3 regions of the Rhizobium sp. 05N430 genome follow, and region 3 is predicted to be linked to each of the others. Evidence: riboswitches for the same ligand, from Rfam matches in the RefSeq annotation. Region 3 holds a riboswitch; each other region holds the start of a gene.

Region 1 (10,401 bases), 240 kb from region 3:
GACCACTACCTTCACCACAAGTATTTCGAGTGCAACTACGCCGATGGCGTGATCCCGCTCGACAAGTGGTTCGGCACATTCCACGATGGTTCATCCGAAGCGCAGGAGCGCATGGACAAGCGGTTCATGGAGCAGGCCAGGCGCCGCGCAGAAAAGAAGGCGCGCCGCGAACAGCAGGCTGGCTGATCCTCCCAGGTGAACGACCCGCAGGCCCGGCTTCTCCGCCGGGCCTTTTGCTGTCCGGATCCCTGCAAATGAGGGATTTTCATCAATTTTCCGCGGACCGCGCGATCTTCCCCGGCTAACGTTTTCCTGCGGCCGGCTGGCGCCGCCTTATCTCTGGGAGGAGAGAAAATGCTGAAATTGCTGACCACCAGCGCGGTTGCCCTGGTGCTTGCTGGGCAGGCGCACGCGGCCGATCGTATCGGTGTTTCGATGGGGACGCTCACCAACAATTTTCAGACGCTGATCGTCAACGGCATGCAGGATTATGCCAAGTCCGTCGGTGTCGAGCTGCAGATCGAGGATGCGACGACGGACGTCAACAAGCAGCTCGACCAGGTCAAGAATTTCGCTGCCGGCGGCGTCTCGGCCATCATCGTCGATCCCGTCGATTCAGATGGCACGCCGGCTCTCAGCAAGGTTGCCGAGGATGCCGGCATCCCGCTGATCTACGTCAACGTTCAGCCGACCGATCTTTCGACACTCGGCAAGCAACAGGCTTTCGTCGGTTCAAACGAGGCCGAATCCGGCACGCTGCAGACCAAGGAAGTCTGTCGCATTCTGGGCGGCAAAGGCAATGTCGTCATCATGATCGGCGACCTGACGAGCCAGGCCGCGCGTCAGCGCACTCAGGACGTCCATGACGTCATCGCGACGCCTGAATGCAGCGGCCTGAAGGTCGCTCAGGAGCAGGTCGGTAACTGGAGCCGCGTCAACGGCGCCGATCTGGTCTCCAACTGGCTGACATCGGGCTTGGAGTTCGATGCCGTTCTTGCCAACAACGACGAGATGGCGCTCGGCGCCATCGCCGCATTGAAGAATGGCGGCGCATCCACGGAGAAGATCATCGTCGCCGGTATCGACGCCACGCCGGAAGCCCTGCAGGCGATGAAGGCGGGCGACCTGAAGGTCACGGTCTTCCAGGATGCCAAGGGTCAGGGCAAGGGTTCGATCGATGCGGCTTTGAAGGCGATCAAGGGCGAAAAGATCGACCGCGAGGTCTGGATCCCGTTCCAACTGGTGACGGAGAAGAACATGGCGGACTTCGAACATCTGAACTGAGGCGCGGCTCGCCTCACGGGCCGCGTCATGAAGGCCACGCAGCGCTGACCCGCTCGTGGCCTTTTCACGCGCTCTCAGGTGGCAGGAAGCGGTTCGCTGATGACGACGAAATTGGCGCAGGAATGCTCGACATTGGCAATGCGGATGCGCAACTCGCGCCGCGATGTCAGCAGGAAGAGAAACACCTTCTTGGCGCGCTGTGCCCGCCGCAGGATCTCTTCGCCGCCAAACAGCAGGCCGTCACGCTCACCGAGTTCGAAGGCCACGTGCTCGCTGTAATTCTCGTCCGTAATGGTGATTGTCCCGAGACCCGACAGCATTGTGAGCATTCCTCATCATGAGGAATGACTTTTGTCGAAGTCCTAATTTAGTGCAACACGGTGTTCCGGTTTTCCACGGGGATGTTGGAACACCTAGAGCGGACTTTTGGAAAACGGCTAGCTTCGCGTCACGCCGTGTGAAGGCGTGCCGTCCGCGATCGCGCATTTCATTCCGTCTCCTCAGAACTTGACGCCGACGCCGATCATGATCGTGTTCTGGTTCAGATCGAAATCACCGCCCGCCGCACCGCCGAAGTTGCCGCTGCCGTAGTCGGTATAGCGATACTCGCCGCGGGCAAAGATGTTCTGGGTGAAGGCGTAGTCGATACCTGCGCCGATCGTCCAGCCGTTCAGCGTGTCGGAAACATCTGAAGCCCCGGTCGGATGACCTTCTGCCCGTGCGATCGCCCAGCCGGCGGTTCCGTAGAGCAGGGCGTTGTCGAAGGCATAGCCGACGCGGGCGCGGACCGAGCCCTGCCATGTCGTCTCGACGGAGCCAAAGGCCGTGTCCTCTTCGTTCCAGTTATGGAGGACATCGCCTTCGACGCCGATCACCCAGTTATTGTCGAACTGGTAGTTGTAGCCGGCAAAGCCGCCCAGGATCCCGCCGTTGGCGTCGACATTGGATGCACCGTCAGGATCGAACGTCGTCCAGCTATAGCCACCCTCGGCACCGATATAAGGGCCCGACCAGGTGAAAACCGGCGTTATTGCCTCCGGTTCAACCGGCGCAGGCGGTGGTGTCAGGTCCGCGGCCTGGGCTGATATTCCCGCCAGCGAAGCAGCAAGAACGGTGAGAATAGCGAATTTCATATTCGGTCTCCCTAAATTGCATGACACTTAGATAGGTAGCCCTGGGCCAAAAGTCTCTAGCCCTTTCGATCACAAATGCCTGGGCGCTGCGCAGGCGGCGGATCCACCATTGACAGTCCTTTGAAAACGCGACAGTTTCCCGCCCATTCCGAGGGGAGCATCTGACGATGCTGAGATGGCGCTGAGCCGGACCCTTGAACCTGATCCGGGTCATGCCGGCGTAGGAACGGAACAAGATGCCGCCGGTATCTCCCTTCGTCTTCGCTTTGCCTGGATCTCCATTGCCGTCTGGAGATCGCTTCGCAATGTCTGTTCTGCTGCGCTCACGCCCCTCAGTTTCCACTGACACCTGAACGATGCGCCCTCTCAACGCTCTCTATGGTGCAGTTTTGCTGCTTGCGATCTGGCAGGTGGTCATCTGGCTGTTTGCGCCGGCGCATTTCATCCTGCCTTCACCGCTGTCGGTCGCTTCGGTCTTTGTGCGGCAGCCGCTGTTCCTGCTGGAGCAGAGCCTGACGACGGCGCTTGAGATCGTGCTGGGATACGTCTGCGGAGCAATCTCAGGTGCGGCGGCGGCCTTCGTGCTGTCGGCCTTTCCGGCCGCCGGGGCGCTGGTCTGGCCGCTGGTGCTGATCCTGCAGGCCTTCCCGGTCTTTGTGCTGGCGCCGATCCTGGTCATTTGGCTCGGCTTCGGCATGGCTTCCAAGGTCGCCATGGCAACGATCATCATCTTTTTTCCCGTCGCTTCGGCTTTTGCCGACGGGCTGCGCAGGACCGAGCGCGATATCCTCGATGCCGTATCGCTGACAAATGCCAGCCACTGGCAGACGCTGGTCCGCATCCGGATGCCGCTTGCCGTTCCGGCACTCGTTTCAGGTCTGAGGATCGCTGCGCCGCTGGCGCCGCTCGGCGCCGTGATCGGCGAATGGGTCGGCGCGTCGGCAGGCCTCGGCTTCGTCATGGTCCAGGCCAATGCGCGCATGCAGACCGACATGGTCTTTGCCGCCATGGCGGTGCTGGCGGCGATGACGCTGATCTGCCGGGTGGTGGTCGACAGGCTCACCTCCGGCTGGACGCCGTGGGCAACCACGCGCTGAACGATTTTCAAACTGCACATTCATGGAGCAAACATGCTGCGTCTGATATCCGCCACCTTCCTTGCCCTTGTGGCGCTCGCTTCGCCGTCGCTTGCCAACCACAAGCTGACAGTGATGCTGGAATGGTTCGTCAACCCCGACCACGCACCGCTGGTCATCGCCGGGCAGAAGGGCCTGTTTGCCGCGCAAGGGCTGGATGTCGAGCTCATCCCGCCTGCCGATCCCTCGGCGGTGCCGCGGCTGATTTCCGCCAAGCAGGCTGATATCGGCATCCATTACCAGCCCAACCTCTACCTCGACCACGAAGCCGGACTGCCGCTGGTGCGGGTCGGCACGCTGGTCGAGACGCCGCTCAACACCGTCACCGTGCTTGCCGATGGACCGATCAAGAGTCTTGCCGATCTGAAGGGCAAGAAGGTCGGCTTTTCCGTCACCGGCTTTGAAGACGCGATGCTGAAGCGGATGCTGGAAAACGCCGGTCTCACGAAAGAAGACGTAGAGCTGGTCAACGTCAATTTCGCCCTGTCGCCATCGCTGATCGCAGGCAAGGTCGATGCCAATGTCGGCGGCTTCCGCAATTTCGAGCTGACGCAGATGAAGCTCGAAGGACATGAGGGCAAGGCGTTCTTTCCAGAAGAAAACGGCGTGCCGCCCTATGACGAGCTGATCTTCGTCACCCATCGCGATTCGATCGCCGATCCGCGGCTGCCACGTTTCCTCGCGGCCGTCGAACAGGCCTCGATCTTCATCACCAACCACCCCAAGGAAGCCTGGCAGCTGTTCGTCAAGGCCTACCCCAATCTCGACGACGAGCTGAACCGCACAGCATTCTTCGACACGCTGCCGCGCTTCGCCAAGCGTCCTGCGGCGCTCGATACCGGCCGCTACCAGCGGTTCGGGACCTTCATGCAGGAGATGGGTCTGGTGAAGACCGCGCCCGATGTTGCGGACCTTGCCGTCGAGGTAAAATAGCCCTGTGGCGGCCCTGCCACGGCGCCGTGCAAATGTCCCCGGCCGTTAACTGAACGTTGTGGCCGGGGCCACGCGTTAACTATTTGTTAACCACGAAGCAGGTACACCGAAGCAATCAAAAATTAACCAAGATTGCTAATGTGTTAACCGACGCGCGCTCCATCCGTATCAAAGGCCGTTCGTTCCTGGCGGTCGTTTTGACGCCCGATCTGCCCTTCGATGAATGGCTGGTCCGGCTCGACGATCTGGCCAAGCGTTCGGCAGGCTTTTTCCTGGGAAGGCCGGTTGTCCTCGATGTCGCCGACCTCCAGGCGGACCGGGCTCAGCTGAAGTCGATGATCGCTTCGCTTGGCGAACGCGGCGTCCGGATCATGGGCATCGAAGGCGCGCGGCCATCGCAGCTCGACGCTACCATGCCGCCGGGCATGAGCGGCGGCCGCCCGGCACCGGATGTCGATGTCGCCGACGTGCCGCAGGCGAAGGAGCCGGCGCCGAAGGCTGAGACGCAGGTGCAGGCCACTGCGCCCGTTCAGGTAACGCGCGCCACATTGTCGTCGATGGTTCTGCACGAGCCGGTGCGCTCGGGCCAGTCGATCATCTTCCCGGAAGGCGACGTGACGATCATCGGATCGGTCGCTTCGGGCGCCGAGATTATCGCCGGCGGCTCCATCCACATCTACGGCGCGCTTCGCGGCCGGGCGCTGGCAGGTTCGGTCGGCAACTCGTCGGCCCGGATTTTCTGCCGCAAGCTGGAAGCAGAATTGCTGGCGATCGACGGCATCTACAAGACGGCAGACGATCTGCCTGCCGAACTGCGCGGCCAGCCTGCGCAGCTCTGGCTCGAAAACGACGCGATCCTCGCATCGCGGCTGATTTAACGGACGAATGGTTTAGGACAGGAGAGGGGATATGGGTAAAGTCATAGTTGTTACCTCGGGCAAGGGTGGCGTTGGCAAGACGACCTCTACGGCCGCACTCGGCGCCGCTCTGGCGCAGCGCAACGAAAAGGTCGTCGTCGTCGATTTCGACGTCGGCCTGCGCAATCTCGATCTCGTCATGGGTGCCGAACGCCGGGTCGTCTACGATCTGGTCAACGTCATCCAGGGCGATGCCAAGCTCTCGCAGGCGCTGATCCGCGACAAGCGGCTGGAAACGCTGTTCCTGCTGCCGGCCTCGCAGACGCGCGACAAGGATTGCCTGACCGCCGAGGGCGTCGAGCAGGTCATCAACGATCTGAAGCGCAATTTCGACTGGATCATCTGCGACAGCCCGGCCGGCATCGAACGCGGCGCGACGCTCGCCATGCGCCATGCCGATATCGCCGTCGTCGTCACCAACCCCGAGGTCTCCTCGGTTCGCGACTCCGACCGCATCATCGGCCTGCTCGACTCCAAAACGGCCAAGGCCGAAAACGGCGAGCGGATCGAAAAGCACTTGCTGCTCACCCGCTACGACGTGACGCGCGCCGAGCGTGGCGACATGCTGAAGGTCGATGACGTGCTGGAAATCCTCTCGATTCCGCTGCTCGGCATCATTCCGGAGAGCATGGACGTCCTGCGCGCGTCCAATATCGGTGCACCGGTGACGCTCGCCGATCAGAACACGGCGCCGGCCAAGGCCTACTTCGAGGCTGCCCGCCGCCTGGCAGGCGAAGTGGTGCCGGTTACGGTACCTGGCGAGAAGCGCGGCCTGTTCGGCAAGATTTTCGGACGGAGGGCAGCATGAACGTGTTCAACTTCTTCCAGAAGAAAAAGTCCGCGCCTGTTGCCCGCGAGCGGCTGCAGCTTCTGCTCGCCCATGAGCGCATCACGCCCGGGGCCGACCTGGTCTCGATCCTGCGGGAGGAAATCCTCGCCGTGATCGCCAGGCACGTGGAAATCGACGGCGACCGGCTGCAGGTGAAAATCGACCGCGGCGAGCATGTCTCGGTGCTGGAGATCGACGTCGAAATTCCGGCGAAGGCAGCGCAGGCGGCTTAAGCCCGCAAGATGCTCGGCCTTGGTGCCTCGAAAGTCCTGCGCCCGCGTTTGCATCCAAAGATGACGCGGGCGTTTTCGCGGATCGCCTGTTCCCGGTCTATGCAATCGATCAGGATGATATCGGCAGGCGAGCCGACCTCGATCGGCTGCTCATCCCTGCCCATGATCCGCGCTGCCGAGGTGCTGATCATCTCGAAGGCCAGTTGCATGTCGCTGCGCCGCGAAAGCTGCGCGACATTGGCATAGAGATTGGCCATTCTCAGCAGCGATGCATCGCCATACGGCGTGAAGGGATTGAGGATATTGTTGCTGGCGATCGAGGTCAGCACCCCTTCGAATGCCAGCAGATGGGCTGGTGCCACGCCGCGCGGCACCAGCCGGTCATGATCGCGGCCATTCAGGAACAGATCAGTGGAGGGCAGTGTCGTGACGGCGATGCCCGCCGCTTTCAACTGACGTGCGAGCGACTGAACTTCGTCCGGCGCCATCGCGGAGAGGCTGGTCATGTGGCCGAGCGAGACGCGGTCCTGATGGCGGCGGCGCACCGTCTCCTCGATGACCGCAGGCAGATTGGTCTTCTCCGGCGAAAGATCGAAATCGAGATGGAAATCGATGGCGGTGCCATGCTTCTCCGCCAGATCGAAGATCATCCGGATCTGGCCCCGCGGATCGAGATCGATATAGGGCGCTCCGCCGACGAGGTTGGCTCCATCCGCGAGCGCCGCGTCGAGCATTTCAAACGTCTGCGGCTCGTTTGTCAGTCCGTCCTGTGCGAAGGCGCAGATCTCGATATCGATCGCGAAGGCATAGTCTTGGCGGATCTGCTTGATCGCCTCGAAGGAGCGCATGCCGGCGCGCGGATCGATCTCGACGAAGGTGCGCATGCGCATTGTGCCGTTGACGATCGCTTTTTCGACGACGCGCGCCGCGCGGGCATAGACGTCCTGCTCGGTGAAATCGGCCTTGGCTTTCGCCGTCTCACTGATGGCCTCGGCCAGCGTTCCCTCGCATATGCTGCAACGATCGAGGATGCAGGCCTTGTCGAGATGAACGTGGCTGTCGGTAAAACCACGGCTGGCAAAGGCGCCCTGAGCATCCGTCGTCTCGATGGCCTCGCAGACGAGGTTCGCACCGATCGCCGCGATGCGCTCTCCGGCGATGCCGATATCGACAGGCCCATCGAAAGGCTCGAGGCGCGCATCGCGGATCAGCAGATCGAAAACCGGCGTGCTCATCATCAGAGACCGATCGCCCCGCCATCGCTGCGCGGATCGTGGGCGCCGGTGATCGCCTTGTCATCACCGATGCAGATGATCCCGGCCTGGCCGCCGAGCTGGCTGAAGGCATCGATGCTGCTGACCTGATGGCCGAACGCCCCCAAGCCTTCCAGCACCGAAGCGCCGGCATTGGCTTCGATCTTCAGACTGTCCCTGGTGTCCGAGAAGGTTCGCCCGAGCAGGAAGCGCGGCTGCGACAGGGCAGCCAGCGGGTCGAGCCCGTGGTCGATGAGCAGCGAAAGCAGCAGCGCCAACGTCTGCGGCTGGCCGTCGGCGCCTTGCGTGCCATAAAGCAGATGCGGGCGCCCATTTTTCAACGCCATGCCGGGGTTCAGCGTATAGAATGGCCGCTTGCCGGGTCTCACATGGTTCGGGCTTGCCGGATCGAGGCTGAAAGCCGCACCGCGGTTCTGCCAGAGAATCCCGGTGTCACCGGCAACCACGCCGCTTCCCCAATCGAAATAGATACTCTGCAGCATCGAAACGCTGCGCCCTTCGGCATCGACGGCAGCCAGGAACGCCGTGTCGCCATGCTTGTATGGGTGCGGCCATGGCATCGCATGGCCGGGGTTGATCGTCCGGGCTTTTGCCGACAGCCGCCCGGGCGCCAGCAGCCGTTGCGTGTCGATGGCGGCGAAGAGCGGATCGGCAATCGCTGGCCGGTCGAGGAAGGCCTGTTTCACCGCCTCGACGAGATGATGATAGAAACCGGCCTCCCGATAATCGAAGCCGGCCATCGCGAACTCGCCAAGCACGCCCATGATGCCGAGCGTCGTGACACCTTGCGTCGGCGGTGGCGGGGCGAGAAGCGTCAGGCCGCGGTAGGGGAGAGACAGAGGCTCCCCGGCGATCGTCCGGGTCCTGGCGAGATCGCTGGCTCTTACCGGCGACCCCGCTTCGGCGAGGCCCAAGGCGATACGGCGGGCGAGGGCGCCTTCATAGAACTCGCGTGGACCGTTCTCTGCGATGGCGCGCAGCGTTGCCGCCAGGGCCGGTTGGCGCTGGATGCCGTCATCAGCAAAGAGCGCCGAAAATCCGGGCCACGACGCCAGTTCGCCCTTGCGGAATTGGTGCCAGAAGCGCTGTGAAGCGCTGACCGGAAAGCCGTTCTCGGCGAGCGCGATGGCATCGTCCAGAAGCGCGGCAAGCGTTTCGTGCCCGCCCCATGCCGCATTCGAATGAGCGAGCAGGTGTCCCCAGCTGTCGACCAGGCAGGCGCTGGTCAGCGCCGACAACGGACCGCGGAGCGGCATATCGGTCAGCGCCGGCAGATGTTCGGCCGCCTGCCCGATGCCAAGAAAGGTCGTGGCCTTGCCCGAGGCGTCGGCGATCATCCAGATCGCATCGCCGCCAAGGCCGCAGAAATGCGGATAGACGACGGACAGCGCAGCGCCTGCGGCGATGATCGCCTCGATCGCGTTGCCGCCGCGCTTCAGAACCTTTTCTCCCGCCTCCGCCGCAAGCCAGTGCGGTGCCGTCACCATCGCCGTCTGCGATGTGGCGTTGAAGCTCTGGCTCTGGCGGCGTCCGGCGGCTGACATCAGCGGATCACCGCCCCGCCCTGGGCCACCAGCCGGCCCGCCTTGAACACCTTGCGGTTCTTCGGCACGCTAACGACGGCTTGCGGTATGTGTGGCGTGTCCAACGTCACGAAATCTGCTTTGGCGCCGATCTCAAGCCCGTAGCCTTCAAGGCGGAGCGCCTTGGCACCCGCTGCGGTGACGACGTCGAAGGCCGCGGCGAGTTCGTCGTCGGTGTAGAAGCCGGACCGGTAACCGATGATCTCGGCACGGCGCAGCATGTCGCCATCGCCATAGGGCCACCAGCTGTCGCGGATGTTGTCGCTGCCGCTGAAAACCGTCACGCCAGCCTTGCGCAGCAGCGCGACCGGCGGAAAATTGTGATTGCCCGGCGCATTGGTCATGATCGAGACGCCGCTTGCGGCAATCAGATCGGCAGCCTTGTTCGCGGCGTCCTGCTGCAGGTCGCCGAGCCCATAAGCGTGGCTGACAGTCACGTGGCCGCCCATGCCGAGCGCCCTCGTGCGGGCGCAGATTTCCTCGATTGTGAAAAGTCCGAGCGTGCCGGCGTCATGCAGATGGATATCGATATCAACGCCGCGTTTCTCGGCAATGCCGAAGACGACGGCGAGGTGGGCGGTGACGTCGCGGTCGAAGCTTGCCGGATCGAGGCCTCCGATCAGGTCGGCGCCGAGGCCGATCGCGGCATCGAGCAGCTCGGGGGTCCCAGGGCTTTTCAGGATGCCGCTCTGCGGGAAGGCGACGAGCTGGATATCGATCAGATCGCGGTACTCCTCGCGAACCTTCAGAATGGTCTCCAGCGACCTCAGGCCGACCGAGCCATCGACCATGACATGGCTGCGCATCGCCGTCGCGCCATTGGCGATGCAGAGATCGAGCTGGTTGCGCGCCCGCTCCGCCATCGGCGCGGCCTGCGCCATGTTTTCGGCCTGAAAGGCGACACGCTGGTGGACATCGAAGCCATTGGTGCAGGGCTTGTGCGGGATCCAGGCATCGCCATAGAAGCTGGTATCGAGATGGATATGGCCTTCGACAAAGCCGGGCACGACGAGGGCGCCTTCGAGATCGACAGCCTCCACCGGTCCGGCCGCCTTTCCGGCAGGCTCCAGTGAAACGAT
Region 2 (10,401 bases), on a different contig from region 3:
AAGCGGCCATGCTGTCAAGGAAGCGTGCCGCCGAGTAGGGATCGTAGCCTGCCTCACCCAGCATGCGCACGCCGATCACGTCGGCCTGCAGTTCCTGCTGGCGGGAGAAGGCGGCGAGACGCAGTTTCCCGCGGGCGAGCGCCTGCTTGCCGGCGATATCGCTCGACAGGACCTCGGCGACCACACGGCTGGCGATGACTTCGGCCTCTTCGCGCTTCTGGCGCTCGATGCCGTGGTTTGCGGTCACGTGGCCCATTTCATGCGATAGCACGGCAGCGACTTCCGAAGCGTCGTTGGCGAGTGCCAGCAGGCCGCGGGTGACGTAGAGGTAGCCGCCCGGAAGCGCGAAGGCGTTGATCGCCGGCGAATTCAGGATGGTGATACGGTAGGACTGGCTCGGGTTTTCGGAAACCGCCGTCAGGGCGCCGGCAATGCGGGCAACAAGCCGCTCGGTCTTGGCATCCTTGTATTCGCCGCCGTAGCTCGCAACGATGCGCGGATGCTCGCGCGCACCCATGGCGGCGCGCGGGTCGTTCTTCTGGACCTCATCGACGATCTGCGGATTGGACGAGGGGGAAACCGTCGGCTGGTAGGACTGTTCGATGATCGACTGACAGCCGTTGAGAGCCATGGCAGCTGCCGTCAAAAGCAGCGCATGCCGTCCCCGTTGACGCAAAGCGGATAGCACGTTCCTGGAAGGCGCGGGTCTCGTCCACGTCGTCATGCTGTCCAGTCTGGCTCTCCGAGTCATCTTGCTTTTCGGCCGGCTCGCCAAATGTTCGATCCGGCCACTTCCAACGGGGTTCAACAGGCGTCCATCCCGCTTCTCGCATTGCACAACGGGGGAACAGACGTCATTGCTGTAGCTGATTTCCGCATCGGTTGCATAGCGAGACTCTGCGTAATTATGGCGCCGTTGTAATTTAGCAAGCTTAGCGTGGTTAAGGAGTTCTTTCGCTCCGATGAAATTGTGGCGAAAGTGCCATCGCGGCGTGGATATTCGTCAGCCCTGCAGAAATTGCCGCAATGCGGGCGTGCTCTGATCAGCCAGATACTCGCTCAACGGCGCGGCGAGCGCAATCGCGCCATGGTCGATGAAAACGCCATACTGTGCAATGCGGCGAACCTCATCGGGGTCATGTGAAACGATGATGACGGTCGCTCCGGTCTCGCGCTGCATCGCCGTCAGAAGCTCTGCCATGCCGTTGCGCAGGCTGGGGTCGAGGGCGGCAAAGGGTTCATCGAGAAGCAGGATCGGCCGCTTGCGGACAAGGGCGCGAGCGAAGGCAGCGCGCTGCCTTTCGCCGCCGGAAAGCGTTGCAGGAAGCCTTTTTTCGAAGCCTTCCAGACCGACCTGCGCCAGCGCAGCCGCGATGCGGCTGCGGTCCGCCGGTGCGAGCTTCAGGGCCGGATTAATGCCCAGTCCGACATTGGTGAAGATATCGAGATGAGCGAAGAGATTGTTGTCCTGAAAGACAAGCGAGACGGGCCGCTCGGCCGGGTGACTGCCGGTAACATCATGTCCGGCGAGCAGAACGCGGCCGCTCTCCGGCGTCTCGAAACCCGCCAGCAGATTGAGGAAGGTCGATTTGCCGGCGCCCGATGGGCCTGTCACGGCAATGATCTGGCCGCGGGGCAGCGTGCAATCGAAATGGAAGGCGTGGCTGCCGAGCGTCAGGCGGACGTTCTGCATGGTGATATCAGCGGCCGTCATCGGCACCATGTCCTCGCATCTGGCCGGATGTTCCGGCAATCGTCAGCAATAGGCAAATGAGGCCAAGGATCAGCGCAAGGCCATCGGCATCGTTGGTTCTGTAGCTTCCCATGCGGCTGTAGACCAGCCATGGAAGCGTGACAAAACCATCGGATCCGAACAGGGCGACAGCGCCGAGATCGCCGAGCGACAGGGCCATAGCGAAAGACAGGGCGGTCAGCAACGGCTTGCGCAACCCCGGCCAGTCGATGAGCCGCAGCCGCGCCAGGCCGGTCAGGCCGAGGCTCGCCGCAAGGCGCGCGGTGCGGCGCTGATGGACGAGATAGGCCGGTTCGAGCACGCGCATGACGAAGGGCAGGGCCATCAGCATGTTGATCAGAACGACGAGGACGGGCGCAAAAACAGAGGCGTCGCCAAATGGCCTGAGCGCCATGAACCAGCCGGTCGCAAGCACTACGGGAGGCGCCAGCAGCACCATTGACGAGGCTCCGCCCGTCGCGGCGTAGAGGGCGCGGCTGCCGCGCCTGGAGCGCTTGTCTGCGCTGATGGTCTGGCGGGCGCGGATCAGGGCTGCTGACACGACAAGGGCCAATGTGGCGGCGGAAAGGGATATGCCGCAGCTCATCGCTGCGGCCTGCCAGAAGACCGGCTCGCCGACCAGCTTTGGGAGGTCGGCTCTCAGGCCCGCCACCAACACGGAAAGCAATGGCGAAAGCAGAAAAGCCGTGGCGAGGACGAGGAGCAGGCCATCCGACAATTTTGCCATTGGCATTCTGCCATCGAAACGCATGGAGTGGCGTCCGGCGGTCAGCCCTTCGTCACGGCTGGCGGGGAGAAACGACATGGCGCCGAGGATGAGGCCGGTCAGGGTAATCTGCAGCAAGGACAGAGCTACCGCGCGGCCCGGATCGAAGTCGAAACGCAGCGACTGGTAGATCGCCACCTCGATCGTCGTTGCCGCTGGTCCGCCGCCAAGCGTCAGCACCAGCGTGAAACTGGTGGCGCAGAGCATGAAGATCAGCCCAGAAATGCCGGGGATCAGGCCGCGGATCGCCGGCCATTCGATGAAGCGGAAGACGGCGCGCGGGCGCATGCCGAGATTACTTGCCATCAGCCAGTATTCGGACGGCAGCCTCTCCAGGCCAGCGAGCATCAGCCGGCAGGCGAGCGGCAAGTTGAAGAAGACGTGAGCGAGCAGGATACCGGTCAGGCCGTAGATGCTGACGGGTTCGGACAGGCCGAGCTTGAGCAATGCGGTATTGAGCAGGCCCTGCCGTCCCCAGATGCCGATGAGCCCGAGCGCGCCGATCAGAACGGGCAATCCCATTGGCACGGCCATCAGCCGGATGATCCAGATACGGCCAGAAAAGTTAGGCTGCCGGGCAAGTGCCCGCGCGACGGGGAGCGCCAGGAGGACTGAGAGCAAGGTCGAAAGGGCGGCCTGTAGCAGCGTGAAGCGCAGGACGCGGAGAATGTAGGGATCCGAGATGATGCCGGCGAAGGCAGAACCTCCGCCGGAGGCAGCAAGCGAGATGGCGGCGATGCCGATGAAAAGCAGGATGGCGGCGAGGCCGATTGCCCCGCCCGCCAGCGCATTTCGCCGTTCCGCAGCCGTCTGCAGCATCAGTTCATGCTCATGGCCGTCAGCCACTCGTCGATCCAGGCCTTGCGGTTCTTGGCGACATCATCGGGGCTCATCAGGAAGGTCTTGGACGGATTGACCAGCTTGCCAAAGGCGTCCGGCAGCGGCGTGGAAGTGGCCGAGACCGGCATCATCCAATTGTTGGTTGGGATCGTGTCCTGGAAACCCGGCGTCACCATGAACTTCAGGAAGTCGCGGGCGAGTTCTTTATCCGGCGCGTTCTTGAGAAGGCCGGCGACTTCGATCTGGATGTAGTGACCTTCGGAGAACGCGGCGGCCTGATAGCGGTCGGTGTTCTCGGCGACCATGTGATAGGCCGGTGAGGTCGTGTAGGAGAGCACCATCGGCGCTTCGCCCTTGGTGAACAGGCCATAGGCCTCCGACCAGCCAGGCGTCACTGTCAGGATGCGGCTCTTGAGCTTCGCCCATGCTTCCTGCGCCTTGTCGCCATAGACGGACTTCACCCAGAGCAGCAGGCCGAGACCCGGTGTCGAGGTGCGTGGATCCTCGATGACGATCTTTTGCGATGGGTCGCCATCGACCAGTTCCTGCATGCTTTTCGGCGGGTTCTTGATGGTCTGCGTGTCGTAGATGATGGCGAAGTGGCCGTAGTCATAGGGAACGAAGACATCGTCCTTGAAGTCGCCCGGCACCTTGAGGGCGCTGGTATCGACGCCGCTGGCGTCGAACAGGCCGGTGTCCTTGGCTTCGGTGATCAGGTTGGTATCGATGCCGAGAACGACGTCGGCCTTGGTCGAGGCGCCTTCGAGCTTCAGGCGTGAGAGAAGCGCCACGCCATCGGCGACGCTGACGAAATTGACCGTGCAGGCGCAGGTCTTCTCGAAGGCTTCCTTGACCTTGGGGCCGGGGCCCCATTCCGAGGTGAAGCTCTCGTAGGTGTAGACCGTCAGCGTCTTGTCCGCGGCCTTCGCCTGCGACAGAGTGACGGTTGCGGCAAGGAAAGCCGTGGCGAATGATGCGATCAATGGTTTGCGGCCGGGCATGGCGCGCCTCCTCCTAAAAAGTTTTGTCATGGGGGAAAAGGGCGGTGCCTGGTGTCACGCGTCTAATCCCTCCGCCGGTGTTAGCCGGATCAGGTTCCGCGGGTTGGCTTGAAAGCCTCTCAGCCAGATATCCTTGCGGATACAGGGCACCCCGTTAGAGCGTTGGCAGATGTATAGCGATGCAGGCTTTATGACAAGGGCGCAGCGCGCCCTTGCCGCTACTCGGCGGCTTCGGCGGCCGCGGCCGCGTTCTTGGTCTCGCCGTGGCGCGGCAACTGGACCGGTTTCAGCGAAAGCGCTGCAATCAATCCAATCAGAGCAAAGGCGCAGGAGGTCATGAACAGCGGTGTGAAAGCGCTGGCATAGGCATCGGCGACAGCCTGGCGGCTGGCTTCCGGGAGGGCCGCCATCATCTTCGGCGTCAGCTGCTCGATATCGGTAACGCCGGGGATGGAAACGCCGACCTTTGCCAGCTGCGAGCCGATGATGGCGCCGTAGATGGAGATGGCGATCGAGGCGCCGCCCATGCGCGACAGCGTGACGGAACCGGTGGCGGCGCCGACGTCACGCGCCGGAGCGGCGTTCTGGACGCCGATGACGGGCACCTGCTGCGACAAGCCGATGCCGATGCCGTGCAGCATCATCAGCAAGCCGATAATCGGCAGCGGCGTACCGGCATGGACCTGCGTCAGGAGTGCAAACGCCACAGCGCTGCAGGAGAGGCTGGCAATGGCGAAGGGCTTGTAGCGTCCGGTGCGCGAGATCATGCGCCCGGCAAAGAGCGAGCCGCAGACGAGGCCGCCGGTCAACATGACGAAGAGCAGGCCGGCATGCGAGGGCGACAGGCCCGTGGTCGTCTGCAGGAACAGCGCGAAGTAATTGGCCATGCCGATAGCGATGCCGCCGCCGGTGATCGACATGATCAGGAGAAGCGGGAAGGTCGGGTTGCGGAACAGCGACAGCGGCACGATCGGTTCGGCGGCGCGGCGCTCGACGAAGAGCCAGGCGATGGCGCAAAGCGCGCCGATACCGATGATCCCCAGGCTCTGCGGCGCCAGGATCGAGCCGAACAGTTCGCTGCCGTCGGCCATCAGCACGATGCTCGTCGTCGTCATCGCCAGCAGAAGGGCGCCGGCATAATCGATCTTCGGGCGGCGGTGCGGCTTGCGATAGGGCAGCATCAGCGCAAGGCCGATCAGCACGACGAAGCCGATCGGGACGTTGACGAGGAAGATCGAGCGCCAGCCGAAGAGATCGCTCATCATGCCGCCGAGAACGGGGCCGATGGCGCTCGATGCCATCAGCACCAGGCTGGAATAGCTCTGGTAGCGGGCACGTTCGCGCGGCTCGAAGAGATCGGCATTGACGGCGAAGATCGATACCATGATGCCGCCGCCGCCCAGGCCCTGGAGCACGCGGGCGGCGATCAGCGTATTCATCGAGACGGCGAGACCACAAACGGCGGAGCCGACGGTGAAGATCGCGATTGCGGTCATCATCACGTATTTGCGGCCAAAGAGGTCACCGAGCTTGCCATAGACGGGCATCACGGCGCTCAGCGACAGCAGATAGGCGGAGCCGATCCAGCCGAAGCGTTCGAGGTGGCCGAATTCGCCGACGATGGTCGGCAGCGCCGTCGAGACGATCTGATTGTCCAGCGTTGCCATGAACATCGCGGTCATCAGAAACAGGAAGAGAATAAGCCTGCGGCGGGGATCCGTCACGAGCGGCTGGGAGGCAAGCTGCATATCCATGAAGACAGTTCCAATCTTGATTGCCAATTTATGTGACAAAAGCATATAAATGTCAATGACACCAGAATGACGCAGGCATATTTCCTTCGCGCAAGCCTTCTGTTATGCTCGGCGCATGAACGAGAAACCCGCCCGCATTCACGAGCTTGATCCGCTGTCACTGGAGAACGAAAGCGTTTCCAGCATCGGCCAGAGCATGACACGCATGAAGCTGATGACCGGGCGCCGGCTGATCGGGCGTTTGGCAATCCAGAGCGTGGCGCCGGATCTCGAGCTCTCGCATCTCGATGTTCTTGACGCCGTGCGCCGGGCGCAGCCGGCCGATGAAGTGACTGTCGGGATGATTGCCGACATGCTGCGGATCGATCCGTCTCGCGCCAGCCGCGTGGTGGCCGACATGGTCAGCCGCAACATTCTTCGCCGCGAAGCATCGCAAGCCGATGCGCGGCGCATCGTCGTGGTGATGACGCCGATCGGCCAGCGGCTGCTGTCGGAAATCCGGGCGCAGAAGCTGTCGTTGATAACCGAAATCCTCGACGGCTGGAGCGACACGGACGTTGATGCCTTCGCAGCACTCTATGAGCGCTTTATCGACGGTTATGAAAAAGCCTTCGAACGGCGCGATAAGGGCACGCCCGGTTAAGCCCCGCCCCTTTCCCTCGACCCCTGCTTTGCGCTATGGGCAATGCCCATGACCCAGACGACCTTCACGATCCTGCTCGGCGGCGAGCTGACGCCGACAGAGCGGCTGCGAAATGCGATTGCCGGCAGCCGCTTCATAGCCGCCGATGGCGGCATGCGGCATGCGGCAGAGCTCGGTGTCGTGCCGGAGCTCTGGGTGGGTGATTTCGATTCCACCGCACCGGATCTCGAAGGTGCGTTTCCGGGTGTGCCGAAGCAGCCATACCCGGCAGCCAAGGCCTCGACGGATGGCGAGATCGCTGTTTCCGAAGCGATAGCCCGTGGCGCGAAACGGCTGATCCTTGCGGGTGCGCTGGCGGGTGAGCGGTCCGACCATGCGCTTCAGCACCTCCTCTATGCCGTCAGCCTCGCCGAACACGGTATCGACCTGTTGCTCACTTCGGGGCTGGAGGAAGCGGTTCCGCTTCTTTCAGGTTCCATCGAGCTCGACCTGCCGAAGAACAGCCTGTTCTCGGTTCCCGGTTTCAGCGAATTGCGCGGTCTCTTCATCGAAAACGCGCGCTATCCGCTCTCGGATTTCCATTTGCCGTTCGGCTCGTCGCGTACCATTTCCAATGTGGCAGAAGGCAAGGTTCGGTTCACGCTCGGCAGTGGCCGCGCGATCGTCCTTGCCCGCCCCTATGACCTTTCCGGAGTCTGATCCTTGGCGCCTCCCATTCTCAAACTGGACGACATCTTTCTGAGCTTCGGCGGCGCGCCGTTGCTGGCGGGCGCAAGCCTGCAGGTCGAGCCGGGTGACAAGATCTGCCTCGTCGGCCGCAACGGTTCCGGCAAGTCGACGCTGCTGAAGATCGCGGCCGGCATTGCCGAGGCGCAATCCGGCGAGGTGTTCCGTCATCCCTCCTCGACGGTCCGGTATCTTGAGCAAGCGCCTGATTTCGGAAGTTTTGCAACGGTGCAGGCCTACGCCGAGGCCGGGCTTGGGCCGGGCGACGATCCCTATCGCGTCACCTATCTTCTGTCGCATCTCGGCCTCACCGGCGAGGAAGACCCGAAGAACCTTTCTGGCGGCGAAGCCCGCCGCGCAGCACTTGCCCGCGTCATGGCGCCGGAGCCGGATATCCTGCTGCTCGACGAGCCGACCAACCATCTCGACCTGCCGACCATCGAATGGCTGGAAGGCGAGCTGCAGAAGACGCGCAGCGCCCTCGTACTGATCTCGCATGACCGCCGCTTCCTCGAAAAGGTCTCGACGGCGACCGTTTGGCTCGATCGCGGCACTTCGCGGCGTCTGGATCGTGGCTTCGGGCATTTCGAAGTCTGGCGCGATCAGGTGCTGGAGGCCGAGGAGCTGGAACAGCACAAGCTCGGCAAGGCGATCGAGCGTGAAGAGCATTGGCTGCGCTATGGCGTTACCGCGCGCCGCAAGCGCAACATGCGCCGCCTCGGTGAACTGCAGACCATGCGCTCGCAATATCGCGGCCACAAGGGTCCGCAAGGCAGTGTCCAGGCGAGCGTTTCGGATGCGCAGGAATCCGGCAAGCTGGTGATCGAGGCAGACAAGATCACCAAGACATATGGCGAGCGGCCCATCGTCACGCCGTTTTCTATTCGCGTGCATCGCGGTGATTGCATCGGTCTCGTCGGCCCGAACGGTGCCGGCAAGACGACGCTGCTGAAGATGCTGACTGGCCAGTTGGCGCCCGACAGCGGCACCGTGAAGCTCGGCACCAATCTCGAAATCGCAACGCTCGACCAGAAGCGCGAGGAACTCAACCTCGACGACACGCTGGCCAATTACCTGACCGATGGCCGCGGCGAAAACCTGCTCGTCAATGGCGAGCAGCGCCATGTGACCGGCTACATGAAGGAATTCCTGTTCCAGCCGGAGCAGGCGCGGACGCCGATCAAGAACCTTTCCGGCGGCGAGCGCGCGCGTCTGATGCTGGCGCGGATCCTGTCGCGGCCGACCAACCTCTTGATCCTCGACGAGCCGACCAACGACCTGGATATCGAAACGCTCGATCTGCTGCAGGAAATCGTTGCCGGTTTTCCCGGCACGGTCATTCTCGTCAGCCACGACCGTGACTTCCTCGACCGCACCGTGACCTCGACGATCGCCCCTGCGGTTCCGGATGCGCCCGATGGCCGCTGGATCGAATATGCCGGCGGCTATTCCGACATGATGGCGCAGCGGAAAGGCGCGCTGGATGAGCGTCGCAGGGCGGAGAAGGCTGCCGAAAAGGTAAAGGCGGAGGCTTCGCCCTCTGCCGAGACGCCGAAGGGCAAGGGCAAGCTTTCGTTCAAGCAGAAGTTCGCACTCGAAAACCTGCCGAAAGAAATGGCCAAGGCTGAGGCTGAGATCGCCAAGCGCGAAGCGAAGATGGCCGATCCGAACCTGTTCACCAAGGACCCGGCGACCTTCAACAGGCTTGCCGCGGAGATGGAAAAGCTGCGCGACAGCGTGACGAAGATGGAAGAGGAATGGCTTGAGCTGGAAATGCTGAGGGAGGAGATCGAAGGCTGAGTCTCACGTTTCCTTGATTCGCCGGTGTCCCGGTGCGGCTCTAGAGTCCGCTCCGGCAGCCGGGGGATATGCCTGCTATCGTGGCGACAAGGAATAGTCATATGTCTCGCAAGCTTTCTTCCGCATTTCTGACGGCGCTCGCCGCCGCAGCCATCAGCTTTTCAGCCGTTCAGTCCAGCCAGGCCGACGATACGCAGCGTGTCCGCATTCGCGGCATCGTCGAGAGCCTCAACGGCGATGTGCTGACCATCAAGACCCGCGACGGAACCGACCAGTCGATCGCCATGCAATCGGGCTTCCGGGTTGGCGGCATCCAGCGGGCGGCCGTCGATGACATCAAGCCGGGCGATTTCGTCGGCGTCGGCTCGATGCCAAAGGGTAGCGGGCCGAATGACGCGCTGCAGGTGATGATCTTTCCGGCATCGATGAAGGGGACCGGCGAGGGCAACCGCCCTTGGGATGCCAAGCCGAATACCGAGATGACCAATGCGACAGTCAGCACTGCCGTCAAGGCGATCAACGGCAAGACGATCACGCTGACCTATCAGGGCAAGGAAAAGACCATTGCCATCCCTGATGGCACACAGGTCGTCACCATCGCTTCGGCGACCAAGGACGATCTGAAGCCAGGCGCCGCGGTGATCGTCAACGCCGAAAAGGCTGCCGACGGCAGCGTCTCCTCGAAACAGGTCTCGGTCGGTCTCAGCGGCGTGCAGCCGATGTAATCGTTAGATAACCGGTGCCGCCGCGGGGCGGCCGGTGCCGGTTTTCGGCGGTGGCGGTGGCTCTTCCGTCTTGGAGGCGATCGCTTCCAGATGCAGGACCTTCGGCTTCAGGATCTCCATGTAGATCTCCGAGCGGCCGATATAGATCATCGATGTTTCCGGCAGCGCCGTCAGCAGGTTGGTAAGCGTCGCCTGCCATTCCGGCTCCAAGCCTTCGAGCACTTCGTCGAACACCACCCAGCGCGGGCGAACCAGCAGAAGGCGGGCAAAGCCGATGGCCTTCTGCTCGTCGGAATCCAGCACCTTGTCCCAGCGCGCCCGCGTGTCGAGGCGGCCAATCAGCTGGCGCAGGCCGGCCTTTTCCATCGCCGCTTCGATATCCTCATTCTTGTA
Region 3 (10,401 bases):
GCCAAGGCAGGCGCGCAGCGTCGATTTTCCGGTGTCGTAGATCATTTCGATCGAACCGGTCTCGCCATAGACGCGAAGGCGCAGCTGGTCCATCTGCCCCGCTGCCGTTCGTGTCGCCTGGATGGTGCCGATCGCCCCTGAGGTGAAATCGACATTCATCGTGAAGCTGTCATTGGCGTCGAGATCATACTCACCGATCTTGTCGCCCGGCGCCTTGTTGAAAGTCTTCAACCTCGCAAAGACATGGGCGACGTCGAGCCCCGAACCATAAGAGGCGAAATCGACGATGTGGATGCCAATATCGCCGAGCGCGCCGTTCGAGCCGTGCTTCTTGCTAAGCCGCCACAGCCATTTGCTCTCGCTCTTCCAGTCGCCCCAGTGGCGGCCGACCAGCCAGCTCTGCAGATGCGAAGCCTCGACATGCCTGACAGCGCCGATCTCGCCAGCCAGCACCATCTGCCTTCCCTTCTGGAGAGCCGGCGAATTGCGGTAGGTGAAATTCACCATACCGACCTTGCCCGATTTCTCGATCGCTTCGGTCATTTCCATCGCCTTGGTGGCATCCGTTGCGAGCGGTTTTTCGCAGAACACATGCTTGCCAGCGGCGATCGCCTGCAGCGTCGTCGGATGATGGATTCGATCGGGGGTGACATTGGCGACAGCATCGAATTCGCCCCAAGCCAGCGCCTCCTCAAGCGTGCTGAACTGCTTGGCTATGCCGTGTTCGGCGCAAAAAGCCGCCAGCCGCTCGGGCACGACATCGACGCCGCCGACAACGCTGACCCCTTCGATCTCCTTGAACCGCGCAGCGTGCTGGTTCGCCATTCCGCCAGTGCCGAGAATGAGTAATCGCATCTTATCCTCCATAGATATCACGTTCGGCCACCACGTCGGCAGCCGGGCAAAACACATCCTGTGCGTGTTGCGACGGTCGCAAGACGCCTGTTCGATCCGTGGGAAACCGGGTTTTAACCCGCCTAACTTGTGTTGAATGTCGCCAGCATCTCATTCCTCCCAAGTGCGGCTTGACATCAAATCAAAGTAACTTAATCTAATTAATGCAGCATGGAATTGAGGAGAGGTCAACTGACCACCAGGCTGTATCCGTTGAAAATGGGGAGGAGACCCATCATGAAGAGAGCGTTCGTCGGCGCATTGGCGCTGAGCACAATGTTATTTTCAGTGCCTGCCGCATTTGCCCAAGAACTGGCGACGAAGGACAGGATCGGCCTTGCCGATGCACCGAAGTCCCTCGTCGTTCGCCTGACAAACGACAGTCCCAACAATGCCGACGCAAAGATCGCCGAAGGCTACCAGAAACTCTTCGTCGATTTCATCAAGAAGCATCCCGACTGGAAGCTGCAGATGCAGTTCATGTCGGCCGATATCGGCACCGAACAGGCCAAGATGCTCGAGCAGGCCAAGGCCGGCAACGCGCCGGATTGCGCCGCGGTCGATTCCTTCGTGCTCTCGCAGTTCATGGTCAATCACGTGCTGGCGGATTTCACGCCATACTTCTCGAAGGAAGAAGTGGACGACCTCTTCCCCTTCATCCGCGAGGGCATCACCGACAAGGACAAGAGCGTCCGCGCCTGGTGGTGGGATACCGACTTGCGCGTGCTCTATCGCAACAAGTCGATCGTCGCCGACGCGCCCCAGACCTGGGACGACCTGAAGAAGGCCGGCATCGCATCTGTCGGCGAAGGCATGGAGGGAATCCTCTTCAACGCCGGCCGTTATGAGGGCTCGACCTTCGACTGGCTCGCCAACTATTGGGCACTCGGCGGCAAACTGGTCGACGACACAGGCAAGCCGATCTTTGGCGAAGGTGAAAACAAGGAGAAGTTCCTCAAGGCGCTCAACTATTACAAGGACCTCGTCGATTCAGGTGCCGCACCGAAGCGCGTGACGACGATCGGTAACTATGACGACCTGAACGCGGCGGCTGCGGCCGGAACCACCGCCCTCTTCATCGGCGGCAACTGGCAATATGCACAGCTGAAGGCCACGCTCGACGACGAAGAGTTCAAGAACTGGACCTTCTCGCCGATCCCCGGTCCGACCGCCGACCAGCGCTCAACGGGAACCGGCGGCTGGACGATCGCATCCTTCGCCAAGGACAAGGACAAGGTCGAGATGTGCGCCAACCTCGCCCGCGAGGTTTATATGGGACCGGCAAACGCTCTGCAGCAGCAGCTTCCGACGCGCAAGTCGCTGTTCACGAAATATGATGTCTTCTCGACCGAAGCCAACAAGACCTTCGCCGACGCCCTGGTGAACGGTCAGGCGCGGCCGGGTGCACCGATCTATCCTGAGATCTCCAACCAGATCCAGATCATGATGGGTGACGTCCTCTCCGGCACCAAGAAGCCGGAAGAAGCACTGGACGGCGCGTTCAATGCGACGATGGAGGCTTACAAGCGTCTCTAGAGATTGTGATCGTGGCGGCGCCCGGAAATGGGCGCCGCCGGCATTCCCAAACCCGGACAGAGAAGCCCAATGAGCCCTATCGCCATCGAGGCCGTCAGCCCGCCTCACAGCAGATCGTTCATGCGCCGTTTCGCCGGGGCACCCTTGCCCTGGATCATGCCCGTGATCATCGTCATAGGCATCTTCTATCTCTACCCCGTCATCGACGTGTTCCGCCTGTCGTTCACCAATGCCACGCTGATCGGCGACAATCAGGATTATACACTCGGCTCGATCTCCAATGCGCTGAGCTCGCCGCAGCTGCCTGATATCCTGTGGGCAACGCTGATCTTCGTCGGCGGGAGCGTTATCGGCCAGCAGATCCTCGGACTTGCCGTCGCGGTCGTCGTCGTTCGAGGCGAAAAGCGCGGCCTGTTCGGCACGACGATCCTGCGCACCACGGCGCTTGTCGCCTGGGTAGTCCCGGGTATCGCCGGCGGCATCATCTGGCAGATGCTGTTTTCCGAAGCGCCTTATGGCGCGCTGAACAGCATCCTCAGAATGATGCACCTGCCCGCCGTCGCCTGGCTCTCGGATCCGTCGATCGCGCCCTGGTCGGCGCTGATATCCAACATCTGGCGCGGTGCGGCTTTCTCGATGGTCGTCATGTATGCGGCACTGAAGGCGATCGACCCCTCGCTCTACGAGGCGGCGGAAGTGGATGGCGCAACCGGATCGCAGCAGTTCTTCTTCGTTACCATTCCTCAGCTGCGCGCCGCGATCCTGGTCAACATGATCCTGATCACCATCATGACGCTGAACACCTTCGACGCGATCATCACGCTGACAGGTGGCGGTCCCGGCCGTGCGACGGAAGTGATCTCGCTTTACGTCTTCAACATCGTCTTCAGAAATTACGACCTGTCGGGCGGCAGCGTTCTCTCCGTGCTGATGCTGATCATCAGTCTCGGGCTCGCCTTCGTCTATGCGTCGTTCCTGCCCAAGGAGGAAGAGCAATGAGCGGGCGCACCGGCACGCGGTTTGGCGATTTTCTGAGCTATCTGTTCATGCTGGCGATGTTCGTTTTCTTCGCCGGCCCCCTCTCCTATCTGCTGTCGATGGCGATGCGCGACCGGCGCGAGATCTATCGCGGCGTCGCCCGCTACATCCCACACAATCCGACGATGGAAAACTTCGTCGCCGTTCTCAACAACAGCTATTTCCCGCTTTATCTGTGGAACGGGCTGAAGCTTGCGGCGCTCAGCGGTCTCGGCGTTCTCATCGTGGCGCTGCCTGCAGCCTATGCCTTCTCGCGCTTCCACTTTCGCGGCAAGGGCCTGTCGATGATGGGGTTGCTGCTCTTCCAGATGATCTCGCCGCTTGTGATCATGGTGCCGCTCTATCGCTACATGAACAAGCTAGGCCTGCTCGACACGCATTTTGCCGTCGTCATGGTCTATATCGCGCTCGGGGTGCCGCTGGCGACCTGGCTGTTGAAGAGCACAGTCGATAGCATCCCGCGCAGTCTTGACGAGGCCGCGATGATCGATGGCTGCAATCGCTTCTCGGTGTTCTGGCGTATCGTCCTGCCGCTCTCGGCGCCGGGCATCGCCTCGGTCTTTATTATCACCGTCATTGCCGGATGGTCGCAATTCCTCGTGCCTTTTCTGCTGCTGACCCAAAACAATCTGATGCCGATCGGCGTCGGTATCTTTAACTTCCGCGGCATGCAGACCGACTCGTCGATCCAGCTGCTTGCCGCCGCCTGCCTGATCTCCGTCGTACCGGCGATCGTGGCCTTCCTGTCGCTCCAGAGACTGATTCTCGGCGCGATGACCAGCGGCGCAGTCAAGGGATGAGACCGGTCTGATGCCGATGGAAGATGAAGGATCGCGACCATGAACCAGACCGCGGGCGTCAAGCTCTCCCCCGATCTATCGGGGGCAAATGTCGAAGATGCAGGCGAGCATAACCGCGCCGTCGTGCTGCGCTGCATCCACCGGCAGGCCCCGATTTCGCGGGCGGAGATTGCAAGACAGACCGGCTTCACCAAGCCGGCCATCGCCCGCATCGTCGACCGGCTGCTGGACGAGGGCCTGATCATCGAGGCTCGGCGCCGCCACGGTTTGCGCGGACAGCCCGCCATCGAGCTCGAGATCAATCCGGACGCGTTCTTCGCCATCGGCATCAATATCGACCGCGATCACCTGACCATCCTTGCCGTCGACGCGGTCGGCAATGTGCGTGCCCGCGTGCATCACGAAAAGCGCTACATTCTGCCTGCCGAATTCATGCAGCTGTCGGCCGACGCGATATCACATTTTCAGCGCAGCCGCCTGATCGACGACGCTCATCTGGCCGGTATCGGTCTCGCCATGCCGGACTGGCTGGGCGAAATATCCTTTCCAGGCAAGCCGGCCGACTATTCCGAATGGCTGGAATTCGACGTGCGCACCGCGATCGAAGGCCTGACGCAGCACCCCGTCTTCATCGAGAACGAAACCAATGCCGCGGCACTGGCCGAACTCGACTATGGGCTCGGCGCCGAAAGCCGCAGCTTCCTCTACATCGCCATAAATGCCTGCCCCGGCGGCGGACTGGTGCTGGATGGCAATGGCCACCGCGGCGCCATGGGCCTTAGCGGCGAAATCGGCTGGCTGCCGATTGCCGACGGTAAGGACGAGCGGGCGCAGAAGGTGCGGCTGCTCGGCGAGATCTTTTCCCTGTTCTGCCTTTACGAGTTCCTCGCGGAACACGGCATCAAGGTCAGCGTACCGCAGGATCTACTGACGCTCGATACGCGCGGAAAGCGGCTGGTCTCGCAATGGCTGCGGGAGATGAGCGCCCATTTGGCCGTCGCTGTCCGGCATATCGGCATGATCATCGATCCCGACGCCATCCTGGTCGGCGGGCGGCTGCCGATCCGCATGATCGACGAGCTGCTGCGCTATGTACATGAGCATCTCGATGCCGCCGACGCCGCTTTGCCGTCGCTTCACCGCGCCTCGCTTGGCGACGATGCTTCGGCGATCGGTGCTGCGGCCATGCCAATGGCGGCAGCGCTGATGCTAGCGTCGTCAGATGAGGTTCAACGCACGCGTTCACCCCTGAAATACATGGATCGCCTGAACAACTAGAACAGCCGCCGCGGCGGCGCCTGGGAGGATTTTGATGAAGATCGGTTTCTATACGTCGACGTTCAACGACCGGCCGCTGGAAGAAGTGGTCGATTTCGCGGCCTCCGCCGGTTTCGATGCCATCGAGATCGATGTCGGCGGGCATATCAAGACGCCCGACAAGGTCCGCTCTGCCGTGGCACTCGCTCGCGAGCGCAATCTCTACGTCTCCTCCATCACCTATTTCGGCAACCAGCTCGACGCCGACAATGCCAAGCGCAAGGATCTGCGCTCGCGCACCTCGGAATTCGCCCAGGCGATCGGCGAGGCTGGTGTGCCGATCTTTGTGATCTTCCCGGGACGCAACGATGAAGCCAGCGACGAGGCCAATTATGACGACTTCGCCGCCTACACCAACGGCCTGATTGCCGAGACGGCATCGAGCGGCCTGATCTTCGCGATCGAAAACTGGCCAGGGCCGAAGGACAATTTCGTCGGCACGACGCCGAGGGGCTACGACGAGCTGTTCAAGCGCATTCCAGACCGCCGCTTCGGGCTGGAATTCGACCCCTCGCACTTCCTGCGCATCGGCGTCGATCCCTATAAGGCGCTCGAGGACGTCAAGGACCGCATTGCCATCCTCCATGCCAAGGACACCGCGATCGATCCCGCCGTACAGCAGGCCGTCGGCTATCACGGCAAGGGCTGGTGGCAATACAAGCTGCCCGGCCTCGGCCTTCTTGACTGGACGAAATTCCTGCGCCAGGCCGTGAGCTACGGTTTCGACGGCACGATCTCGATCGAGCATGAGGATGCCGCCTACGGCTGGCCGGGCAAGGACCTGGAGGCCCGCAAGGAGGGCGAGCGCGTCGGCCTCGGCTTTCTCAGAAACACCTTGAACACGCTCTGATCGCGGCCTGGGGAGGACGACAATGGCTCATGTTTCCGTGAATAATGCCCGCAAGGACTATGGCGCGTTCAAGGCCATCAAGGGCGTATCGGTCGATATCCGCGACGGCGAGTTCGTGGTTCTCGTCGGACCGTCCGGCTGCGGAAAATCGACGCTGCTCAGGATGATCGCCGGCCTCGAGGGCATTACCGGCGGTGAGATCCAGATCGGCAAGCACATCGTCAACGAGCTGGCACCGAAGGACCGGGACATCGCCATGGTGTTCCAGAACTATGCGCTCTATCCGCATATGACGGTTGCCAAGAACATGGGCTTCTCGCTGCGGCTGAAGCGTATGCCGCGAGAGGAGATAGACAAGCGCGTCGGCAATGCCGCCAAGATTCTCGGCCTCGAAAGCCTGCTCGAACGCTATCCGAAACAGCTCTCCGGCGGCCAGCGCCAGCGTGTTGCCATGGGCCGGGCAATCGTGCGCGACCCGGCCGTCTTCCTCTTCGACGAACCGCTCTCCAATCTCGATGCCAAGCTGCGCGTCCAGATGCGCTCGGAGATCAAGGAACTGCACCAGCGGCTGCAGACGACGACGATCTACGTCACCCACGACCAGATCGAGGCCATGACCATGGCCGACAAGATCGTCGTCATGAAGGACGGCCGCATCGAGCAGTCCGGTTCTCCGCTCGATCTCTACGACCGGCCCAACAACCTGTTCGTCGCGGGCTTCATCGGCTCGCCCGCCATGAACTTCATCAAGGGCAGCATGACGGATGTGGGTTTCCGCACCGAAGACGGCATCATCCTCCCAAGCGACCGCCGTCCGGGCGATGCCGTAACCTACGGCATCCGCCCCGAACATCTCCGGCTCGACCCCGGTGGCATCGAGATCACCACTGTCGTCGTTGAGCCGACGGGATCGGAAACCCTCGTCATCGCCAGACTCGGTACGCAGACCATCAGCTGCGTCTTCCGCGAGCGGATCAGAGCAGCGCCCGGCGATGTCCTGAAGGTTGCGCCCATTCATGATGCCGTTCATCTCTTCGATGAAGGCGAGCAGCGTATCGTCAGCGGCGAGGCCCGGCTGAACTGATAGGGCGTGACAAGCCGCCGATAATTTGCGATGACGAAGGCGTTGAGAGACAGGGGCGTTCGCCGGAAGGCGGGCTGAGAAGTACCCTTTGAACCTGAACCAGATAATGCTGGCGGAGGGAGTCGCTCGAGGCCCTTCGCTTTCGTTCGTCCGGCCTCCGGCGTCTTGCCCCGCCCCACAAGGGACGCAAGATGACGACTTCGAGATCACCCGGACAATTGCTGACCGCGCTGCGCGCCGCGCCGCCGCTCGTTCACTGCATCACCAACTATGTCGCGATGAACATCGCCGCCAATGTCGTGTTGGCCGCGGGCGCCTCGCCCGCCATGGTGCATGCCGAAGAGGAAGCCGGTGAATTCGCGGCGATATCCGGGGCATTGACGATCAATATCGGCACGCTGTCGCCCGCCTGGGTGAGCGGCATGAAACAGGCGGCGAAGGCCGCTGCCCGCAACGGCAAGCCCTGGGTGCTGGATCCGGTCGCCCATTACGCGACGGGCTACCGCCGGGAGAGCGTTGCGGCGCTGCTCGATCTCAATCCGGCAATCATCCGCGGTAATGCTTCCGAGATCATCGCGCTTGCCGGCAGCGAAAGCCGCGGCCAGGGCGTCGACAGCCGCGATCCCGTCGAGCAGGCGGAAGGTGCCGCCCGCAGCATTGCCGCCCAGTATGGTGCTGCCGTTGCGGTCACCGGTCCGATCGATTTCGTCACCGATGGCGCGCGTGCTGTCAGGATCGCCGGCGGCTCGGCCCTCATGCCGCAGATCACCGCGCTCGGCTGCTCGCTGACCTGCCTGACCGGCGCCTTTGCCGCGATTGCGCCCGAGGAGACTTTCGATGCGACAGTCGCAGCGCTGGCAATGTTTGCCGTCGCCGGCGAACAGGCAGCGCTGGAAGCGAAAGGCCCCGGCTCCTTCTCCTGGCGTTTCCTTGATGCGCTCGCGGCACTCGACGGTCCGGGCCTCGACCAGGCGGCAAGGATCAGCCCGGCGTGAAGACCTTCGATCTTTCCCTCTATCTCGTCCTCGATCCGCATCTCTGTGCCGGATACGGGCTTGTCGAAACCGCGCGTGCCGCCGTTGCCGGCGGGGCGACCATCGTGCAACTGCGCGACAAGACGGCGGACACCCGGCAAATGATCGAAACCGGCCGGGCTTTGCAGCATGTGCTCACGGGCAGCAACGCGCTGCTCATCGTCAACGACGATGTCGAGGCGGCGATCGCGCTCGGTGCCGACGGATTGCATATCGGCCAAGATGATCTCGGCGCGATTGAAGCTCGCCGGAAGATCGGGCCGGACATGATCCTCGGCCTGTCGGTCGAGACGGCGGCGCTTGCCGCCGCGGTGGATCCCGCCATCGTCGATTATGCCGGAATCGGCCCGGTCTTTGCCACCGCGACGAAGCCTGACCATAAGCAACCGATCGGCCTGACAGGTCTGGCCGATCTCGTTCGTGCCTGCCCGGTTCGCTCCGTAGCGATCGGCGGGCTGAAGGCCGAGCATGTCGGCCCGGTGCTTGCCACCGGCGCCGAGGGCCTTGCGGTCGTCTCGGCGATCTGCGGCCAGCCCGATCCGCAGGCGGCGACCGCAGCCATCGCAGCCAGCATCAGAAAGGCACGCTCATGATCCGTAACGTCCTCTCGATTGCCGGGTCCGACCCCTCGGGCGGCGCCGGCATCCAGACCGATCTCAAGGCTTTCTCGGCGCGTGGCACCTATGGCATGGCCGTGCTGACGGCGCTGACCGCACAGAACACGACGGGCGTTTCTGCCGTGCAGACGGTCTCTCCGGCGTTTGTCGCTGAGCAAATCCGCATGGTTTTCGCCGATGTGCGCGTCGATGCCGTCAAGATCGGCATGATCGCCAATGCCGCGATTGCCGAGGCGGTCGCCGATGCCCTGCAGCCGCATCGCGGTATTCCCATCGTGCTCGATCCCGTCATGATCGCCAAGGGCGGCGCCACCCTCCTCGACATTGCTGCGATCGGCGCGCTAACCACGCGTCTCCTGCCGCTCGCAACGATGCTGACCCCGAACTTGCCGGAGGCGGCAGCGCTGCTCGGTGAAGGCCATGCCGAAAGCCGCGAGCAGATGCAGGATCAGGCGCGCAAGCTGCTGACGCTCGGCCCTGGAATGGTTCTCCTCAAGGGCGGCCATCTCGGCGGCAACGACAGTCCCGATGTGCTGGCGAGCGCCGATCACATCACCTGGTTCGAGGCACCGCGGGTTCCGACGAAGAACACCCATGGTACCGGATGCACTCTTTCCAGCGCTCTTGCCGCAGAGCTCGCCAAGGGCAAATCGCCGGAAGCCGCCGTTGCCATCGCCAAGCGATACCTCGCCGATGCGGTGGCGGCGGCAGGTCAACTCGGCGTCGGCTCAGGTCACGGCCCCGTCCATCACTTTCACGCCTTGTGGAACGAGCCGGACCTGTGAGACACCGGGACCGGCGAAAAAGCCGCCGGTCTCAACCCTTCTGCTTTTTTCCCTGCGGATAGATCGTCTCGCCCTTTTTGAGCATGGCGACGAAGCTCTCGATATTCCGCCTCCGGCCGGCTTCGGTCTTGATCTTGTGCATGCGGAATGCCAGCGCGAAACGGTTCTGCTCGCTGAGCTTTGCCAGCATGTCCCTCGCCTCCGGCTCGGCATCGATCGCCGCCTGCAGATCGTCGGGGATCTTCATGTTCTTGCCGCTGCCATAGGCACGGTCCCAGCGGCCGTCGGCCTTGGCGGCCTCGACCTCGCGCAGACCGTGACCGGTCATCCGGCCTTCACTGATCAGTCGTGCGACATTGTCGACGTTGATCTGGCTCCATGTTCCGTTCTTCGTGCGCCGGGTGTAGCGCTGCAAATAGCTCTTCTCATCGAGGCTCTTGCGCACC

Evidence for each region. Region 3 has a riboswitch for thiamine pyrophosphate ahead of thiM (hydroxyethylthiazole kinase). Riboswitches for the same ligand answer to the same signal wherever they lie in the genome.
Region 1: linked by a shared signal. The riboswitch ahead of AC1DJO_RS05725 (ABC transporter permease) and the one ahead of thiM (hydroxyethylthiazole kinase) in region 3 are both predicted to bind thiamine pyrophosphate.
Region 2: linked by a shared signal. The riboswitch ahead of thiB (thiamine ABC transporter substrate binding subunit) and the one ahead of thiM (hydroxyethylthiazole kinase) in region 3 are both predicted to bind thiamine pyrophosphate.

What each region holds. Positions count from the first base shown of each region.
Region 1 covers NZ_JBFTMO010000002.1:417,156-427,556, forward strand. The annotation lists gene AC1DJO_RS05705 (sterol desaturase family protein) at 1-186, shown strand, start outside; gene AC1DJO_RS05710 (sugar ABC transporter substrate-binding protein) at 355-1,284, shown strand; gene AC1DJO_RS05715 (hypothetical protein) at 1,359-1,604, opposite strand; gene AC1DJO_RS05720 (outer membrane protein) at 1,785-2,417, opposite strand; TPP riboswitch at 2,559-2,661, shown strand; gene AC1DJO_RS05725 (ABC transporter permease) at 2,774-3,514, shown strand; gene AC1DJO_RS05730 (ABC transporter substrate-binding protein) at 3,548-4,486, shown strand; gene minC (septum site-determining protein MinC) at 4,618-5,364, shown strand; gene minD (septum site-determining protein MinD) at 5,396-6,211, shown strand; gene minE (cell division topological specificity factor MinE) at 6,208-6,465, shown strand; gene AC1DJO_RS05750 (amidohydrolase family protein) at 6,462-7,700, opposite strand; gene AC1DJO_RS05755 (gamma-glutamyltransferase family protein) at 7,703-9,283, opposite strand; gene AC1DJO_RS05760 (amidohydrolase family protein) at 9,283-10,401, opposite strand, start outside.
Region 2 covers NZ_JBFTMO010000004.1:269,799-280,199, reverse strand. The annotation lists gene AC1DJO_RS11815 (M48 family metalloprotease) at 1-751, opposite strand, end outside; gene AC1DJO_RS11810 (thiamine ABC transporter ATP-binding protein) at 1,004-1,714, opposite strand; gene thiP (thiamine/thiamine pyrophosphate ABC transporter permease ThiP) at 1,701-3,338, opposite strand; gene thiB (thiamine ABC transporter substrate binding subunit) at 3,338-4,360, opposite strand; TPP riboswitch at 4,410-4,524, opposite strand; gene AC1DJO_RS11795 (MDR family MFS transporter) at 4,579-6,114, opposite strand; gene AC1DJO_RS11790 (MarR family winged helix-turn-helix transcriptional regulator) at 6,230-6,757, shown strand; gene AC1DJO_RS11785 (thiamine diphosphokinase) at 6,800-7,456, shown strand; gene AC1DJO_RS11780 (ABC-F family ATP-binding cassette domain-containing protein) at 7,460-9,283, shown strand; gene AC1DJO_RS11775 (hypothetical protein) at 9,385-10,008, shown strand; gene AC1DJO_RS11770 (ABC transporter ATP-binding protein/permease) at 10,012-10,401, opposite strand, start outside.
Region 3 covers NZ_JBFTMO010000002.1:654,035-664,435, reverse strand. The annotation lists gene AC1DJO_RS06885 (Gfo/Idh/MocA family protein) at 1-855, opposite strand, end outside; gene AC1DJO_RS06880 (extracellular solute-binding protein) at 1,132-2,430, shown strand; gene AC1DJO_RS06875 (carbohydrate ABC transporter permease) at 2,500-3,429, shown strand; gene AC1DJO_RS06870 (carbohydrate ABC transporter permease) at 3,426-4,268, shown strand; gene AC1DJO_RS06865 (ROK family transcriptional regulator) at 4,308-5,546, shown strand; gene AC1DJO_RS06860 (sugar phosphate isomerase/epimerase family protein) at 5,581-6,435, shown strand; gene AC1DJO_RS06855 (sn-glycerol-3-phosphate ABC transporter ATP-binding protein UgpC) at 6,458-7,519, shown strand; TPP riboswitch at 7,561-7,657, shown strand; gene thiM (hydroxyethylthiazole kinase) at 7,711-8,514, shown strand; gene thiE (thiamine phosphate synthase) at 8,511-9,146, shown strand; gene thiD (bifunctional hydroxymethylpyrimidine kinase/phosphomethylpyrimidine kinase) at 9,143-9,955, shown strand; gene AC1DJO_RS06835 (YdeI/OmpD-associated family protein) at 9,987-10,401, opposite strand, start outside.